One region of the Neobacillus terrisolis genome, then DNA from elsewhere that is predicted to be linked to it. Evidence: riboswitches for the same ligand, from Rfam matches in the RefSeq annotation. Region 1 holds a riboswitch; the other holds the start of a gene.
What was found. Region 1 has a riboswitch for cobalamin ahead of ACI48O_RS02930 (prenyltransferase/squalene oxidase repeat-containing protein). Riboswitches for the same ligand answer to the same signal wherever they lie in the genome.

Region 2: linked by a shared signal. The riboswitch ahead of ACI48O_RS01610 (HoxN/HupN/NixA family nickel/cobalt transporter) and the one ahead of ACI48O_RS02930 (prenyltransferase/squalene oxidase repeat-containing protein) in region 1 are both predicted to bind cobalamin.

The regions. Positions count from the first base shown of each region.
Region 1 covers NZ_JBKFGH010000004.1:171,123-176,825, reverse strand. The annotation lists gene ACI48O_RS02945 (ABC transporter ATP-binding protein) at 1-785, opposite strand, end outside; gene ACI48O_RS02940 (energy-coupling factor transporter transmembrane component T) at 767-1,645, opposite strand; gene ACI48O_RS02935 (DUF4430 domain-containing protein) at 1,662-2,417, opposite strand; gene ACI48O_RS02930 (prenyltransferase/squalene oxidase repeat-containing protein) at 2,517-3,764, opposite strand; cobalamin riboswitch at 3,904-4,101, opposite strand; gene ACI48O_RS02925 (transglutaminase family protein) at 4,354-5,226, opposite strand; gene ACI48O_RS02920 (alpha-E domain-containing protein) at 5,223-5,703, opposite strand, start outside.
Region 2 covers NZ_JBKFGH010000002.1:250,774-256,476, forward strand. The annotation lists gene cobK (precorrin-6A reductase) at 1-273, opposite strand, end outside; gene ACI48O_RS01600 (sirohydrochlorin chelatase) at 270-1,304, opposite strand; gene cobJ (precorrin-3B C(17)-methyltransferase) at 1,347-2,960, opposite strand; gene ACI48O_RS01610 (HoxN/HupN/NixA family nickel/cobalt transporter) at 2,961-3,770, opposite strand; cobalamin riboswitch at 3,872-4,058, opposite strand; cobalamin riboswitch at 4,228-4,421, opposite strand; gene ACI48O_RS01615 (DUF3147 family protein) at 4,572-4,949, opposite strand; gene ACI48O_RS01620 (DUF3147 family protein) at 4,962-5,327, opposite strand; gene ACI48O_RS01625 (formate/nitrite transporter family protein) at 5,327-5,703, opposite strand, start outside.

The DNA of each region.
Region 1 (5,703 bases):
GTTAACGGTGGAAAAGCATGGTCCCCTGTGTTTTCTGCACTTAAATAGAGTGCAGGAATGCTTGGAACAAAAACACGATTAGGAGAATCCCATAGCATTTTCATAATCTGCTTCGGCTCCCCAACGTGCGTGATCTCTCCCTGATCCAGCATTACAATTTTATCGGAAATTGTAAAAAATTCTTCTAATCTATGTTCAGCAACAATAATGGTAATGCCAAACTCTTCGTTTAGTCTGACAAGCATATCCAACAATTCTCTTGAACTGACAGGATCGAGCTGTGCCGTGGGTTCATCGAGCAATAGGATATCCGGCTGCATTAATAAAACCGAGGCTAAATTTATTTGTTGCTTCTTTCCACCTGAAAGCTCATAGGTTTTCCGCTCTAATAACGACTCAGCTCCGAAGAAATGGACCATTTCTGCCACTCTACTTCTCATTTCTGTCGTTGAAAGTCCCATGTTTTCAAGGCCAAAGACAATTTCCTGCAGGACGTTTTCAGCTACTACCTGATTTTCCGGATCTTGAAAAACGAAGCCAATTTCACTAGCGGGTCCATCCGATTCTGAAATGGAGCGATGATTTATTACTATATCACCAGTAAATTTACCATGGGGTCTAATTTCCTTTTTCAATAAACGCAACAAGGTACTCTTTCCGCTTCCTGACGATCCAAAAAGTACAACAAACTGCCCTTTTTCAATTTGGAGGGATAAATTGTTAAGTGCAGGATGAAGTGCATCCGGGTAGGAGTATGTGACATTTTTCAGTTCAATTTGCGCCATTTTAACATCCCTCCAATTTCAACAAAAAGTGGGAATCCTAAAAATAGAAGGAATTCCCCAAACACCGCTGTGTCCATGACGGATAATTTCAGCGTTTCAATTAACGGATAAATCGTTAAAAACCCATACCCTAAAAACCGGCCATATAAAGCTAATATCATGAAAAGAACTAAATAGATGATAGCTGTTAAATCAGCCTTTTTAAATCGAAAATAATCATAAGTAGAACGAGTTCCCAGGCCGTAGCCTCTAGCCTTCATCGAATCTGCCGTTTGGATCGCTTCTTCAAGTGAGTACGTTAGGAGAACTTGTACATATAACAAGCCTGATTTTACTCTACTGTTCCATGAACCAGACCTAACAGATAGCCCTTTACTTGTTTGAACCGCTGAGATTTCCTCCAGTCGTCTTTTCATCAGCGGAATAAAGCGCAGCGTTAACATCAATAAAACTGCAAATTGCGGGAGGAGCTTTGAAAACAAATAGAAAATTTTATTGGGGGTCATGACCTCATTATAGGAAACAAAGATGGCAATTACCCCCATTATCGATAAGGCGGTTGTTACCCCGAACATAGTTGCTTCAAGAGTAAACTGCCGTTTAAAAATATTAAACAGAACATGACTTCCATTTTGATTGAACAATGGGTTCAGTATAATAATGATAACTCCTGTTGATACCATTAAAAAAAACCATCGCCGCAAGCTTCTGCAGCGATCTTGTATAAAATGAAAGATAACAATAATTACTAATCCAACTACTAAAACAATTGGATGAAACAATAGCATAAGTAAAGCTAATACACCCACATAATAACTAAACAAAACGAGCGGATGAAAACGCTCAAAGCGCTTTTTCATGACCTCTCCCCTCCAATTAGTTATTTGTGTAGCTCCATACAATATGGTCACCGTTCTTGACCTTGACGGCTCCAGCTCCCTGCATGACTAAAGTGCCATTTAATTTATAGATCCAACCGTTAGATCCTTTAGCTTCAATATTGTTTATTCCAATCACGTAGGCTCTCGAACCACTCCCACTATATTTTACATAAATATCGTTCTTTTTTGTAACTTGAAGAAGAACATCAAAAACCGTCGCACCTTCATCAATCGTTTCCTTCGTTTCACCGATAATGGTCCCATGACCACTTGGACCAATAATAGAGATTGTTACGATTGGTTTAACTGGCTCAGGGTTTGTTGGTTCCACGGGTTGTGCTGGAGCAACTGTTCCACTGTTTGTATTGGATGTTTGCTGGTTCGTAGTTGTATTATCGGTAACATTACTTGAATTACTAGTTCTATTATCAGAGGTTGTTGTTGGTGCTTTATTTACCACGGCTGAAGCTGATTGTTTGCTTTCTACATTTGCTTCTGACTGCGTTTGTTCATTTGCGCCATTTTCTATATCCATATTACTCTCATTGACTGTGGATTGTTCGTCTGATTCTTCCTTTGAATCTTCTTTTGATTCTTCTGATTTCTTCTCTTTACTATCTTTCTTGGACTGCTCAAATTTTTCTACCTTTGGACTATCCACCTTATTTGTTTCAGAATTCCCACATCCAAAGAGACTGAAGGTAAGTATTATTACCAACATTAATTTTGTATATATCCATAGCTGGGGCATGTTACTTCCCTCCTAATGTTCATTAATAAAATCTAACATAAAAAATATTCATTGAAAAAAGGAACCCTCCTGTTAGAAACAAGAGGATTCATCTTGATGTTATGCCCGTTTACGTTTTCCAATCATATAAATTCCCAACCCTAAGAACATAATCAATAATCCCAGTGATAATGTATTGTACCCATTTGTTGCAGTATTTGGAAGGAGCTGACCTTCTGCTGTATTTTTCGCGGCATCCGCTGTAGTTGGTGTTTGATTCACTACTGTGTTTGGTGTTTCAGTTTGTTGATTACTTTGCTGTGGTTGTTCTGGTGTTGTTGGTTGCTCTGGTGTTGCTGGTTGTTCCGGTGTTGTTGGTTGCTCTGGTGTTGTTGGTTGTTCTGGATCCATACCAGGTACCAGTAAATTATACAATGAACCTCTATTGTTTAAATATAGCTGGTAAGCAACAAGTCCAGGGAAAGCAAATTTCGTTGAAATGGAATCACTTTCTTCACTCCACCCGCCATCTTTAATAAATCCCCAGAAAAATCCACCATCATCATTTTGAAATGTCATTAAATATTCTACTAAACCTACCCCATCAACAGCATAATCAGCGCTATTTGCATCAATGCCTAATGCTGAAAGTGCCACAATAACAGCCGATGCAGAACCACTATTTTTCAACAATTCACGATGATTTTTAATAAATAATAATCCCTTGTCTACCGCAGCTTTAACTTTATCTTGATCCTGATAAGGAGCCAATGCTGTTAATGCTTGAGCAGTGGTATCAATATCGAACCAACTATTTTTTTGATAATTATAACTCCAACTTCCGTCCTCAAATTGATTGTCAACTAATTCATTGATAAGCTTTTCTCGATTCCAAGCCGCATCTTCAGGAATAGCAAAATTTCCACTATCTAGTGCAAGAAGTGCAGAATAAACACCATTTAATAACTGTCCTCCACTAGTTACATCCCCTTCATAAATTGATTGGGTAAGGTTATAACCAGAGATGTTTGTTGGATCGCCTCCAGCAGCTAAAATTCCCATTGAGTATCCTTCATAATCGGTAATACTGTTTAGTTCCCCTTTTTTATCCACTACTTCTTGAGTTACAGTTGACAAATATGTATCCGGAACTTTTTTACCAGCTTTTTTTAAAGCAACAATTACATCCCATTCAAATACTTTATTATTTATCAAGTATTCTGAACCAATATTAACAGATTTTTGAAGATTTTCTTTTATTAGGTTTCCTTGTTCAGCTGCATGCGCTGTCGTCTGAAACCCTCCTTTAAAAATGGACAACAACATTAATAAAACAAGGAAAATTTTCGTATTTCTTTTCACTTTCATTTCTCCGACTCTCCATTCCCTAAAGTATTAAAAATTACCACACAAAAAAACCCCCCTAAATTACTAGGAGGAGGTCTTTGCAAGTTAAGCAGTAACAAAAAATATGTCCCTGTCTTAACACCCTCCTATCCACGTAGGCATTTGGTGAAAAAAACAGGCAGGTTTCCTGGCTCATGATCATTGCTCCCTATGCCTTCCCATCTTTAACGACAGTGGCAAATTATAGGTTGCTCCCATTTACAGTGGCGGGACCGCGTTGGCTTGCACCAAACTTCCCTATTAAGCTTTAAATCTGTAATCTATAGAAGATTTTAGCACCTGTTTATGAATCTAATTTTAATATCATTTTTCATTATACAAATTATCGACTTCATTGTATATCTTTTTTAACTTTTTGTGTAGTATTTTCTGATTTTTTAAAAAATATGTTGAATCAACTCGACATTTAATGTTAACCGTCGAATGAAACAAGTTGACGTACTTCAACATCCCAAGTATGCTTAATGTATCCCACTATTATTCATAAATAAAACAAACCGCATTAATCTCAATGCGGTTTGTTTTTTTTCCATAGCTGTGCACAACTTAGTTATTCATCTTTTACCACTTTCACATCCACTTCCACTGACAATGTTTGTTTCGCGGTCCCTTTGTATATCCCTTTTACTGGAACAATATCTCGATAATCACGGCCATGGCCAACCTTCACATATCGCCAATCAATCAGACCGTTATTGGTTGGATCAAAACCTACCCAGCCGATTCCAGGTACATATGCTTCAACCCATGCATGTGAGGCTTGGTTATAATCAGCGTGCCCCCCTTGAAGATCTCCGATAAAATGATATCCACTTATGTATCGAGACGGTATCCCTTTAATCCGACAAACAGCACTCATTAAGTGCGCAAAGTCCTGGCAAACGCCCCTTCTAAGCTTTACCGTTTCCTCTACTGTCGTATGAACATGTGTTGCATTAGGGTCATATATAAACGATGAATAAATCGTTTCTGAAATATCTCTTAATAGCTGGTAGACACTCCCAGAAGATTCTACATCAGGGAGTGTCGCTGCATATTTTTTAATTTCCTCGGTGATAAATGTATAAGAAGTCCCATTTAAATATTCTGCAAAGGTATTCTGAAACGGTTCACTCTTGATAATTTCTTTTTCTTTTTTTAAAGGCAAAAGATTATACACATTTTGGTCTGTCTCATGGGTAACAACCAAAGAGTGAGATTTTATGACAAGCTCTCGGTGTGGTTTGTTAACAGTAAAGGCATGAGCAACATTTCCAAAATAGTCCTGATAAGAAAATAACTCGGTATCCGGGGCAATCGTAAGCAAATGCTTTACACATGATTGCCGGGAATCTGTTCGGGGTGTCAAACGGATTTCATTGACACTGTCCTCCACGGATTCTTTGTAGGTGTAAATTGTCTGATGAAAAATCTCCAATTTCATACCATTTCAGCCAGCTTCCGGGGTAAGTTCTCTATTACTTCTTCCTCTCTGTCATAAACAAAACACTTCTCTATTTCTTGGCCGATTTGGTTACAACCAGTAACAATATTCGCAAGGAAGTCACGATGCTGTTCACACGTCTTTCCTTTTAAATCAAGACATTGATAAATTAACGCTCTCAAGCGATTAACCTGTCGAATTACCTTTGTTAAGTGATCCAATTGAAATTCAATTTGCAAACCTTTCAAATTTTCCTCCAGTTCATATAGCGAATAATAAACAGAACCCGGGAAAACTGGATTTAGAAAAAGAAACTCAATCACCTTATCCAGCTTCACTTCATCTTTATGGACTCTTCTAAACGTTTCAAAGCCATCTACACTTTCCAATAACGTGATCAAGCGATGATAATCACCATAAATATCCTTCAAAGTATCCCCATTAATAGAATATAGAAACATCTGCATCATTCGTACA
Region 2 (5,703 bases), on a different contig from region 1:
AACGCCAGCGTTTTCCGCAGCGCTCATTGCATTTCGAGATGCTTCTTCCGCAAACGGGTGACTGGCATCGACGACAGCCTGCACTGCCTTTTCCTCTATGAAACTAGTCATTTCCACTGCCGTTAATCGACCAACTCGCACATCGATTCCCACCTGTTGCAGTTCCTTCGCTGCATTTTCTGTTACAACCGTGGCGATGAGCGGGTAGCCCGCTTCTTTTATTTTTAATGCAAGATTCCGAGCATCACTTGTTCCAGCCAGAACGAGAATCATGATGGCTGACCTGCCTTTTCCTTTTGGGAATGCTCGTGATGATCATCTGTATGATTGTGATCGTGGTGAGCATGGACATGACCATCGAGATGATCGTGGTCATGATGATGCCCATGATCGTGCCCCTGGCCATGATGATGTTCGTGATCATGATCGTGCTCGTGCCCGTGCCCATGATGATGCCCATGGTCATGATCGTGGTCATGATCGTGGTGATGATGATGTATGTGCTCCATCACGCCAAGACGATATTGACATGTATCGCAGTTCATTTTCACTTCATCCTTAAGCGCCTCATCGACTCGATCCATTAAAATCGTTTCTAATTTTGGATGAAAGCCGAAATAACCAGCCAGCTTGAATTCAATTCCAGGATATTTACCTTCAAAGTCAGAGATCATATTCTCAAGACGCTTGATTAAGATACCGGTGAACAAAAAATATGGTAAGATCACTACTTTTTTTGCCCCCAGGCGGATGCAGCGATCAATCCCTTCATCGACAAGCGGGTTCGTTACACCCATAAAAGCCGATTCTACGAAGTTATATTTTGTTTTTTCCCATAAAAGCCTTGCCATTTTGTACAAATCGCTATTGGCATCCGGATCACTCCCGCCTCGGCCCAATAATAAAATGGCCGTATCCTCTCCGGGACTGTCCACATCTTCCCCAATTTCCGCCAACCTTGTGGTAAGAATGGAAATGTTCTCTTCATGGATTCCAATCGGTCTGCCGTACGTGAATCCGACATGAGGATATTTTTGACGAGCCTCATCGATTGCTGCTGGGATGTGTATTTTTGAATGCCCTGCCGGTAAAAGCATGATCGGAATCACAACAATGTGGCTGGCCCCTTTTCCAACACAATTATCAATTCCCTGATTCACATTCGGGAGTTCAAACTCTAAAAAACATGTTTCGACTAGTAATGAAGAGTCCATCTGCTCCTTCATCTTCGCGATAAACTGTCGAACCTGATCGTTTCCTTCCTGATCCCTGCTTCCATGCCCAACAAATAAAATTGACTGCATTGTAGTTCCTCCCCTTATGTATATCTGATTGTTCGTAAACGTTTAATCACCACATGCAGCTGCTTCGACTTCCAGCTTTGGTGTAATATCCTGGTACACGAAACCCTGCACTTGTTTTACACGCTTAAAGAATTTGTAGAAGCGCTCATTTGGATATCCCAAGTCCTTATAATCTTGAATAATATTCTCGACAATGCTGACGATTTGTTCCGGTGCAATCCCTTCTGCTACTATTTGCCCGGGATGACCATTGCGGCCTACTGTTTTCCCGCCTAAAAATAAATCAAATGCACCTTTGCGATAAACAATGCCAATATCCTCTTTTACCGCTCCATAACATGCCATTCCACACCCGTTAAAACCAAGCTTAAGCTCCTTCGGAAGCTCCATCCCGCCAAGCCTGCTCTCAAGTTCCTCCGCGTAAGGAATACTATCCTTCTTGTCACCATCACAGAAATCACAAGCCTTTATCGTCAAGACATCCCCGACAGGTGCTAAGCTAAATCCTGCTTCAGCCAATCTTTCAATTACCTCGTTCGGATTATAAGTCGGAATTTGCAATTTTAAATGATGATCCTGCGTGTACTCCATGATTCCGTTCTCACCAACTACCTCTGCCAAAACTATCATTTGTCTAGCAGTAAATTTCTTATTGGCAACACCAGGGCTTACGGCCAATTCAAAAATGGTTTCCATGTCTTGCGGCGACACGTTCTGTTGAAACGGCTCCACATTTTCGCCATTCACCATTTTCAAAGCAAGTTCGGCCATTTCCCGGAAGGAAAGCTCCTCGTTATTGGTCGCTTGCAATACTGGTGCTGGATTTACTTGCTCAAGTGCCCACGGCTCGGCTTCCTTTTGCAAACGCTGGTGGAGCTTGAGCGGTTGCTCAGTTTGATTCAACGTATATTTCCGTTGATAGCCTCGCGGGGTAATCATTAAATCGTCATATAGAAACGTAGAGGAGTTCCCGATAATAACGGTCGTTAACATCCCGATCTCATGATTGAGCATTTCCTTTAAATTTGTGACGACAACCTGCTCACGGTCGCGGTAGGCACTTTTAACTAAGCCAACCGGGGTGTCAGGTGAACGATACTTCAACAGAATCTGTTGAGCCTCAGCAATTTGCCGTGTTCTACGGCCACTTTTCGGATTATAAAGGGCAATGACAAAATCTGTTTTTGCTGCTGCGTCAATTCGGCTTTCAATCAAATTCCACGGTGTTAAATGGTCACTTAAGCTGATCGTACAAGCATCGTGCATGACTGGAGCCCCTAGTAATGACGCACAAGAATTAATCGCGGAAATACCAGGGATGATTTCTACCTCAACACCGGTTTCTTTTTTCCAGCCCTTCTCAATCAGTACCTCGTAAATAAGACCGGCCATCCCATAAACACCGGCATCACCACTCGAGATAACCGCCACCTTATTGCCTCGCTCCGCTTGCTTAACAGCTTCTTGAGCCCGGCTCACTTCTTCAGTCATACCGGTACTAATAATCTCTTGATCTGTTAATAATCCTTCAATTAAGTCAACATACGTTTTATAACCGATTACCATATTACTTTCTTGAATGGCCTCTCTAGCTCTTTCTGTAACATGCGCAAAACTTCCCGGCCCAAATCCAATAACGAGCAGTTTCCCCTTCATCTAAATTCCACCTTTCAATATTTCAACGAGCATGGTGATTCCAAGCACTAAGCTGTAAATTCCAGTAACTAAACCAAGTAAAAGAAATAAGGATTTTCTTAATCGAGCCTTCATAAAACCCCAAGTAAGCAGGAAGGCGATTAGAACAGTTGAAATTAACAACCCGACCACAAACAAAATCAATTGAACGGTGGCTGCCGCAAAAGTATGATCTCCGGTAACATTGGTGAGGATCGTAATTTGCGTCGGACTTTCAACCCCTATTCCATGAATAACACCGATAATAAAAGCACTAATGATTCCGAGGTGCAAAGGGGTTAACCGTTTTTCAATCCCTTTTAGGTTTGTTTTTTCAGCACATTTTGCTAGAAAAAGAAAAATGATTTGCAAGCGGCTTTTATACTCGTACCCTTCTTTTTGTTGGAAGAGTGAATACATCATATATCCACCTAGAATCACAAGCGTGACCCCTACCAATAGTTCCATTTTTTGCCTGGTTTGTTCAGACATCTCTAATCCAAGGTAAATGGAAATAAATCCAATCGTAAGGACAATCGTGCCATGCCCTAATGCATACATCATCCCAAGTGATAGCTGCTTTCTTTTCTTCTTTTCACTGCCGACCATATCAGCAATTGCTGCAACATGATCCCCATCCATCCCATGGCGCATCCCAATCAAAATCGCTAATAGTGAATAAGTATATAATTCGATGAAAATCCTCCCCTTTTCGCTTACGTCGTTTTCAAATCGCTGTGTTGGACTTGCCAGTTGATTTCCGCTCCAATCAACAAGTGAATAAAAATCCAAATAAAAACACCCCTGATCAGCAGGGGTGCGTAATAAATACATGGCAAAGTTGCCAAAAAAGCATTTTATCAGCACTTCCCACCCATAAGCCCGTAGGTTTTAGAAGTGTCTAGGTTAAGGCAGGTCTCCTGACTATGGTTCATTGTTCCAATGCGTCTTCCCAATTGTTCTTAGTGACAAATGCAATGGAACTCCCCAATACAGTGGCGGGTACCGTGACGGAATTTAACCGTTCTTCCCTTTTCACGCAATCTATGAATTTTGCGCACCTTTTCCTAAACGATATGTAGTTTTTGTTAGTCATTTTCGGTTCTATTAGAAGTGAAAGCGCAGTTGAACCATGTTAAAACGTAAAAAAATCCGTCCAGCAACGCCTGGACGGATTAATATAAACGAAAACAATCAAAGAGACTCTTTAGGTGCTTCCGTTTCACGTTCTCCATCCCCGAAGAAGCTGAAACTAGTTTCAATTAAGATTGGTCTCCTGACTCGTGTATCTTCCTACTACAGGACCTTCCCGTAAACACTATTTCTTGATAGTGTTAAACAGTGGTTCTCCTGGTTCGTCCACACATACAGTTGCGGGGGCAGTTCCGGTTTTTCACCTGATTCCCTATTAAGCCACATGGCACCTTAATTGACTACTATATTAAATTATTATTTACATTTACACATTCCACATAGAACTAATAAACATATTATCTTAATTTTCTTCATATTTCAACATTAAAATATAACAAATGTCACTTCAACACAGCAAAGCGGCGGGGGACAGTCCCCCGCCGCTTTGCTGTGTTGAAGTTATTGTACAGCTCTTCTGATTTCCCGGGTTTTTATTTTTTCCCTTAAAGAGGCAACCGCAATCGAGCTTATAAGCCATAACAGAAGGCCTAAAATAATGCTCATGACCCAATCATGACTTGTTTGCAGAACGAGTAAAACAGTTGCCACACAAATAACTCCACCAATCATACCAAAAACCGAACCGTTTGCAATTTTACCTGCTTTCTTTGAACCCGATGCGAGTCCGACCATAAACACCGCTGTTAGCATGACAGCCGGAAACGCAGCAAAGATCCCCGCAAGTAATTCCCAAGGTGATAATACCGTGACTAAGTAGCTTAACATGACCGCTGTTCCGCCTAGTAAAAAACGAATCAATAATTCCTGCTTATTCATATTATCCACCTTTTAAAATATATAGGATGTAACGAAAACAACGATGATTGATACCGCAAACCAACAAATAACCGTTTGCACTAGACCTAATTTCCAGCCATGCTTCGGTAATAAATACCCTGCAATGATGGCCACAAGAATATTAACTCCCATCCCAATCATGGCGCCTTTTGACAATATAACCCAATGACTTATTAACTCTTCACCATTAAAATCCAACCGTGATGTTAGTAAAGCTGCCAAGTATACTGCCGGAAATGCCGCAAAGATTCCCCCTGCTCTTTCGCCCAGCTTTCTTGCCACAATAGTGGCGGCAACTACAGCTGATCCACCTAAAAGGAATCTTATTAACAAGGCACCAATTGAGATCTCCGTCACTACATTCCGCCTCTTTTCATCATAGCAACATTTGATTTATGAGCTGGAGTTTCTGTTAACACAAGATTTTTTTTATAAGCATGGTAATAAGCAAGAGCGACAAAAACAGAGCCACCCACTGCATTTCCTAAGAATACAGGTACAAAATTATGAAGGTATTCAAGCCATGTAAAGTGGCCGGCAAAAATGGCTGCTGGAATAACAAACATATTCGCAACAACGTGTTGGAATCCGATTGCCACAAAGGTCATTGTTGGAAACCAAATGCCCAATATCTTCCCTGTCATATCTTCTGAACCATAAGATAACCACACAGCAAGTGCTACCAACCAGTTGCAGCCAATTCCGGATAAGAAGGCTTGTATGAAAGTAGCTT